DNA from 2 places in the Mesorhizobium sp. M1050 genome. Region 1 is predicted to be linked to the other one. Evidence: predicted binding sites of a transcription regulator. Region 1 holds the regulator's gene; the other holds the start of a gene.

Region 1 (3,711 bases):
GTCTCCAGACATGACGATCGCCGCCGAGGCCACCGCCAAGGCCAAGATCGAGGTCAAGAACCTCAACTTCTACTACGGCCAGTCGAAGGCGCTGAAGGACATTACGCTGTCCTTGCCGGAGCGCAGCGTCACCGCCTTCATCGGGCCTTCGGGCTGCGGGAAGTCGACGCTGCTGCGCGTCTTCAACCGCATCTACGAGCTCTATCCCAAGCAGACGGCCGAAGGTCAGGTGCTGCTCGACGGCCAGAACGTTCTCGACCGCTCGCAGGACCTCAACCTGCTGCGCACCAAGATCGGCATGGTGTTCCAGAAGCCGACGCCATTTCCGATGTCGATCTATGAAAACATCGCGTTCGGCATCAGGCTCTACGAGAAGCTGAGCAAGTCGGAGATGGACGGCCGCGTCGAGCAGGCGCTGAAGCGCGCGGCACTCTGGACCGAGGTCAAGGACAAGCTCGACGCCAGCGGCCTCAGCCTCTCCGGCGGCCAGCAGCAGCGGCTCTGCATCGCCCGCACCGTGGCGGTGAAGCCGGAAGTCATCCTGCTCGACGAGCCCGCCTCGGCGCTCGACCCGCTGTCGACCGCCAAGATCGAGGAACTGATCGACGAGTTGCAAGCCGACTACACGATCGTCATCGTCACCCACAACATGCAGCAGGCGGCGCGCGTATCGAAGCAGACGGCCTTCATGTATCTGGGCGAGCTGGTCGAGTTCGACCGCACCGAGAAGATCTTCACGTCGCCCCGCGAGAAGCGCACGCAGGACTACATCACCGGCCGCTTCGGCTGAGCTCAGGCATACGAGGAACAGGATCATGAGCGAACACACAGTCGCTTCTTTCGACGAGGATCTCGGTCAGATCAGCAAGCTCATCAGCGACATGGGCGATCTCGCCAGCTCGATGGTCGGCGGTGCGACCAAGGCGCTCTTGAATTCCGACAACGCCTTGGCACAGCGCGTCGTCTCCGATGATGCGATCATGGACGCGCGCCAGCGCGAGCTCGACGACCGCGCAATCACGCTGATCGCCAAGCGGCAGCCGATGGCCGATGATCTGCGCCATGTCGTCGGTTCTATCCGCATGGCCGGCGATCTCGAACGCATCGGCGACCTTGCCAAGAACATCGCCAAGCGTGTCGGCACTGTCGGCCTCAGCGTCACGCCGCGCGACCTTTCGCACTCGATCGATGGAATGGCACAACTGGTGCTGATCCAGGTGCAGGGCGTCATCGAGGAATATGCGGCGCGTGACGCCGCCGCGCTGGCGAAACTGCGTGCCGACGACGAACGCATCGACGTCAAATACACCTCCGTGTTCCGCGAGCTTCTCACCTATATGATGGAAGACCCGCGCAACATCACCGCGTGCACGCATCTTTTGTTCTGCGCCAAGAACCTCGAGCGCATCGGCGACCATGTCACCAACATCGCGGAAAATGCCTATTATGTTTTGACCGGCACGCAGCTGCCGGCCAATCGTCCGAAACAGGACGAGACGACAATGTCCGCGCCCGCGGCATGACGACAGGGGTAACCAGCCGATGATCGCGCCACGCATCATGGTGGTGGAGGACGAGGAGCCGCTAGGCGTGCTGCTCCGTTACAATCTGGAGTCCGAGGGCTATCAGGTCGAGGTCGTGACGCGCGGCGACGAGGCCGAGATCCGGCTGCAGGAGAACGTGCCCGACCTTCTGGTGCTCGACTGGATGGTGCCGGCGGTCTCCGGCATCGAACTCTGCCGGCGCCTGCGAATGCGTCCCGAGACCGAGCGGCTGCCGATCATCATGCTGACCGCGCGCGGCGAGGAGAGCGATCGCGTGCGGGGCCTCTCGACCGGCGCCGACGATTATCTGGTCAAGCCGTTTTCGACACCGGAGTTCATGGCCAGGGTCAAGGCGCTGCTGCGCCGTGCCAAGCCGGAACTGCTGTCCAGCGTGCTGAAGGTCGGCGACATCGTGCTCGATCGAGAATCGCACCGGGTCTATCGCAAGAAGAGCGAGATCCGGCTCGGGCCGACCGAATTCCGCCTGCTCGAATTCATGATGCGCCATCCCGGCCGCGTGTTCTCGCGCAGCCAGCTGCTCGACAACGTCTGGGGCGAAACGATCTACATCGACGAACGCACGGTGGACGTGCATGTCGGGCGGCTGCGCAAAGCCGTCAACAACGGCCGCATGCCCGACGTCATCCGCACCATTCGGGGCGCAGGCTACTCGATCAGGGAAGACTAGCCGATAGATCGGAACCAAGGTTCAAACTTGATCAGCAGGTGGTCGCCAATGGCCACGCGATCCAGACATTCAAGCAGGCGGGATCGAAGTTTTAACTGCCCTTCGCGGTCGCGGGCTCGGCGCGTACCTTGACTGGCTGGCGATTGCCCTCCGATCTCCCAATTCGCTTTTCTGCCAGGCTGGCCGCAGGAAGCACGGCCCGTGACACGCTTTAGTTGGTCACATTGCTATCTTGCCCGCAGAACTCCGATCAAAGTCACGCGCATCAAGAAACAATTTGAACTAATATGGCTATGTGCCCGCTAGAGGATGTGGTTTCGCATAAATGCGCAATTTTATTAAAAATTTTATCCGACTAAGAGCGAGTTTCCCTCTTCTTTATTGATTGTATGTGCTCCGAATAGTCAATACGATCTTGGATCTGATGACGATTCCGCGGGAACGATCTCGTTCTTTGCAACGTTGCTTTGAAAGCGGTCGCCGGACCCTGCGCCGAATGATTTGACCAGGTCGGACACTAAGAGGAAGGATTTCTGATGAGCACGGTCTTAAACGCCAAAGGTATTCCTCTTCCCTACACCGGCGCGTCCAGTCATTGGTTCTCGGCAACCGGAGCCGGGGCCGAACTGCATGGCACCTCAGGCAACGACTCCTTCTGGGGAGACACCGGCGTCAATGTCACGATGTACGGTGGCGCCGGCGACGACTATTATCATCTCTATTCCACCAACAATAAGGCGGTCGAAGATCCCGGGGCAGGGATCGACACGATCGACACCTGGATGAGCTACAAGCTCCCCGACAATTTCGAGAACCTGGTCGTTACCGGCGCCAATCGATATGCGTTCGGAAATGCGTTGGACAACATCATCAAGGGCGGGTCGGGTCATCAGACGCTGGATGGCGGCAAGGGAAATGATGTCCTGATCGGCGGTGACGGCGCCGACACTTTCGCCATCTCCAAAGGAAATGGAAGCGATCTTATCTTCGATTTCGGTGCGACCGATGTGGTGCGCCTTAACGGCTATGACTTCACTTCGTTCGATGCCGTCCGTTCGCAGATGGTTCAGGTGGAATCGAACGTGACGCTGAACGTCGGATCTGACGAGATCCTGGTGTTCAAGAATACGACTATCGACAAGTTGCAGCCGACCCAGTTCGAACTGCCGATAGACAAGTCCGGAATGACGCTGTCCTTCTCCGACGAATTCAACACGCTGAGCCTTCGGGACGGGCAGGACGGCACCTGGAATTCCAATTTCTCGTGGGGAGCGCCGAACGGCAGCACATTGAGCAGCAATGGCGAGTTGCAATGGTATATCGACGCCAATTACGGCCCGACGAGTTCCGTCCACCCGTTCAGCGTTGAAAACGGCGTCCTCACCATCACCGCCGCGCAGGCGCCGGAGGACATCAAGCCTCTGATTAACAACTACGAATACACCTCGGGGATACTGACGACCCACGACACCTTCGCGC
Region 2 (3,711 bases), on a different contig from region 1:
ACTTGCCTTTGATGGCGGTGAAATCGCCGCCATCTTCCGATATTTCGATGATGTGGCCGAAGGCGTTGTCGGCGCGCGGATTGGCGGCATTGACCTGGTCGGCCTTGCGCTTCGAATTGTTGGTCAGCATGACATAGACCTTGCCGTTGACGGCATTGGGCTGGATGTCCTCGGGGCGGTCCATCTTGGTGGCGCCGAGCAGGTCGGCGGCGCGGCGTGTTTCGATCAGCACGTCGGCCTGGCTGGCGAAGCCGTTCTCAGTCGTCAGCGGCGCCTTCCCGAAGACGATCGGCAGCCATTCGACCGAACCGTCTTCGGCGAACTTGGCGACATGCAGCGTACCGTCGTCGAGCAGATCCTTGTTGGCGGCATGGTCGTTGGGATTGAACGCCGCCTTGGTGACGAATTTGTACACATAGTCGAAGCGCTCGTCGTCGCCGAGATAGAAGACAACGCGACCGTCCTTGGCGACAATCGATTCGGCGCCTTCGTGCTTGAAGCGGCCCATGGCGGTGCGCTTCCTCGGCGTCGAGGTCGGATCGTTGACATCGACTTCGACGATCCAGCCGAAGCGGTTGGCCTCGTTGGGCTCCTTGGCGAGGTCGAAACGATCGTAATGGGCGGCCCATTCATAGGCGCCTTCGGGAATGCCAAGGCGTTTGTAATTGGCGGCCTCCTTGTGGCCCTCAGGCAGGTCGCCGGAGAAATAGCCGTGGATGTTCTCCTCGGCCATCACATAGGTGCCCCAGGGGGTGACGCCGCCGGCGCAGTTGTTGAATGTGCCGAAAACCTTGGTGCCGGACGGGTCTGCATTGGTCTTGACGCGATCGTGGCCGGCGACCGGACCAGACAGCGCCATTTCGGTGCTGGAGGTGATGCGACGGTTGAGCTTGCCGTCGCGCACTACCTGCCATTTGCCCGAGACCTTGCGTATCTCGACGATGGTGCCGCCGTGGGCAGCCATCTCGACATCGACCTGCTCCTTCGAGAGCGGTGCGACTTCGGCTGATTTCTTACCGTCCTTGTCGACGATCTTGACGATGCCCGGGAACATCAGATGCGGGTTGGTGTATTCGTGGTTGACCACCAGCAGGCCGTGTTCGGCCGAACCGTCGATCGGGAGATAGCCGACATAGTCGTTGTTGTAGCCGAACTGTTTCGCCTGAGCCTGCGCCGACTGTTTCGTCGGGTCGAACTCCGGCGAATCGGCAAACAGCGGATCGCCCCAGCGCAACAACACATCGGCATCGTAGCCCGGCGCGACATGGTGTTTGTCGTCGATGCCGGCCTCCAACTCGTCGAACGCGAAGGCGGAGCCTTCTGCGGCCCGGGCCTCGTCCGCACTGACCAGCGCCAGCGGACTAACGGTTGCGGCGATGGCCGAGACGGCCAGTGAACCTTTGAGGAAGCCACGGCGCGAGAACCGCGCGGCGATGATCTCGCCCATGGTGCGGTTGTCCGTAGGGTTGGTTGCGGGGCCGTCGTTTTCCTCGAGCAGGCTGGTGCGGAATCGGGCGTCGGGGGAGCGTTTTTCGGTCATTTGGGACTTGCCTCTGGCTTTGGGCGATGGCTGGAGCGTGTTGCCTGTTTAACCCCTTATAGCCGGTCGATCACATTTTCGTGACATCTCCAGTCGCTTTCAACCGGATTTCACGACCCGCCAGCCGACCCTTTTCGCAACCGAGCGACGCGAGGGACCAAAGTCCTGGTCAGGCCGAGCAAAGGTCCCTGTCGGTGCGGCATTGGTCGTGGGCCCCCTATGCCAAGGCCACTATGCCGGCAATAGTCGGCCGCTTGCCAAAGCCGGCATCGGCCTGATGTATAGGAGGGTCCGTGATGCGCGGATCGACCCCCACCCGCTTTCGTTGGCTGGCTCTGAGAGCAACATCGGCATTGGCGCTGGCTGTCGCCCCCTATCAACTCGCTTTCCACGGCTCCGCGCCCGGCCTCATTGCCGCAGCCGCACACGCCAAGGATAGCGGACATGATGGTGGCGCTGGTGGAAGCGGCGGAAGCGGCAGCGGAAACAGCGGAAATTCCGGGTCTGGTGGCGGCGACGACGGCGCCAGCAACGATCATGGCACCACCGACAATTCCGGAACCGGAAAAAGCCAAAACGATGGCGGAGCCGGCCATCACGTCAACGCGGCCACTGGCGACAAGGTTGACGTGGATCGCAACAAGATCGAGGTACAGCATCCCGATGGCACCACCGAAGAGATCGCGAACGGCCGTTTCGAGATGAAGGATGCGCTCGGCCGAACGATCGTCGAACGTGCAGCGACGGCGCGCGATTACAGTCGTCTTCAGGCTTTGTGAGGCAGGCCACCCAGGCAAGGGCCTGCTTCGCAGTCACCTCCGCCGCCCCCGGCGGAGGTGACTTGATGTTCGGCGTCTGCCGTCGTCAGGCATCACGGAAACCCAGTATCCCGCTCGACGATGGCGATCGCGGCGCCGTTCATACAAAGCTAATATAGCATGCGATTAGGACTTTAGTCCAATCTTGCGCTTGCAAAGGTCCTGGGTGACAACGGCAACGGTCGGAGGTCGCTTCCGGGCACCGCGTCTTTCGGCGATGTTGGTTGCAACTGCAACGTTGAAGGTGGGCGCGCCGGGCTCAATCGACGGAGATCAGGATGCACAGATCGCTCACAACGCCTCGTTGCCGGCTTGCACTTAGATCCGCGGCTGCGCTGGCGTTGACCATCGCTCCCTATCAAATTGCCTTCCACGGCTCCGTTCCCGCGATTTACGCCGCCAGCGCACAGGCCGGCAAGGGCGGTGGCGGCAACGGCGGCGGTGGTGGAAACGGCGGTGGCGGAAATGGCGGCGGCGGCAATAGCGGTAGCAGTGGCGGCAACAGCAGCAGCAGCAGCGGGAATGGCAACAGTGGCAATGCCGGCAAGTCGGGTACCAACAAGGGTAAGAACGGCAACAGCGCGAGCCATGTCAATGCAACGACCGGCGACGAGGTCGACGTGACAGGCAACAAGATCACAATCCGGCATCCCGACGGCATAACGGAAAAGCTCGAGAACGGTCGTTTCAGGATGGAGGATGCGCTCGGTCGCACGATCATCGACCGCCGGGCCACACCGGCCGACGTCGGCCGTCTCAAGGCCTTGTGACGCCGACCAACAGGCAACGGCCGGCTTCACACGTCACCTCCGTCGCCCCCCGGCGGAGGTGACCTCGTTTGGGGGTTTAAGACTGGTTGCGGTCGCGCAGCTCACGCATCATCAAAGCCGCTTCGGTGCGGTTGCGCACATTGAGTTTCGACAGCACCCCGGTCATGTGATGCTTGACGGTCTTCTCCTGCAGCTCCAGCCGCAACGCGACTTCCTTGTTGCTTAGCCCCTCCGCCACCAGCCGCAGAATTTCCGTCTGCCGTTCCGTGAGTTGCCGCAGCCGGTCCGCATTGCCGTTGGTCGGATGCTGGGACTGGAGATCCGAAAGCAGGCGAGCCGAAAGCGTCGGCGAAAGATAGCTTTCGCCGGCCGCCACGCTGCGCAGGATATCGGCAAGCGCGCGCGATCCGATGCCTTTGAGCACATAGCCGCACACCCCTGCATTCAGGGCCATGGTCACATCGGCATTGGCCTCCGAAACGGTCAGCATGACTATCTTCTGGGCGGGATGGCCGGCGAGGATCCCCGCAACCGCGGCCAGGCCGCCGCCCGGCATCGAAATATCGAGCAGCAATATGTCCGG

What was found. Region 1 encodes PhoB, which activates phosphate uptake and scavenging genes when phosphate is short. Its sites were predicted from a motif close to TGTCATNNANCTGTCAT; they were not measured.
Region 2: the regulator PhoB is predicted to act here: its motif matches at 1,610-1,626, upstream of NKH57_RS23235 (PhoX family protein).

What each region holds. Positions count from the first base shown of each region.
Region 1 covers NZ_JAMYMV010000046.1:15,797-19,507, forward strand. Annotated here, with positions in the region: gene pstB (phosphate ABC transporter ATP-binding protein PstB) at 1-790, shown strand, start outside; gene phoU (phosphate signaling complex protein PhoU) at 816-1,523, shown strand; gene phoB (phosphate regulon transcriptional regulator PhoB) at 1,543-2,232, shown strand; gene eglC (endo-1,3-1,4-beta-glycanase EglC) at 2,769-3,711, shown strand, end outside.
Region 2 covers NZ_JAMYMV010000048.1:20,210-23,920, forward strand. Annotated here, with positions in the region: gene NKH57_RS23235 (PhoX family protein) at 1-1,540, opposite strand, end outside; gene NKH57_RS23240 (hypothetical protein) at 1,837-2,319, shown strand; gene NKH57_RS23245 (hypothetical protein) at 2,637-3,128, shown strand; gene NKH57_RS23250 (LuxR C-terminal-related transcriptional regulator) at 3,205-3,711, opposite strand, start outside.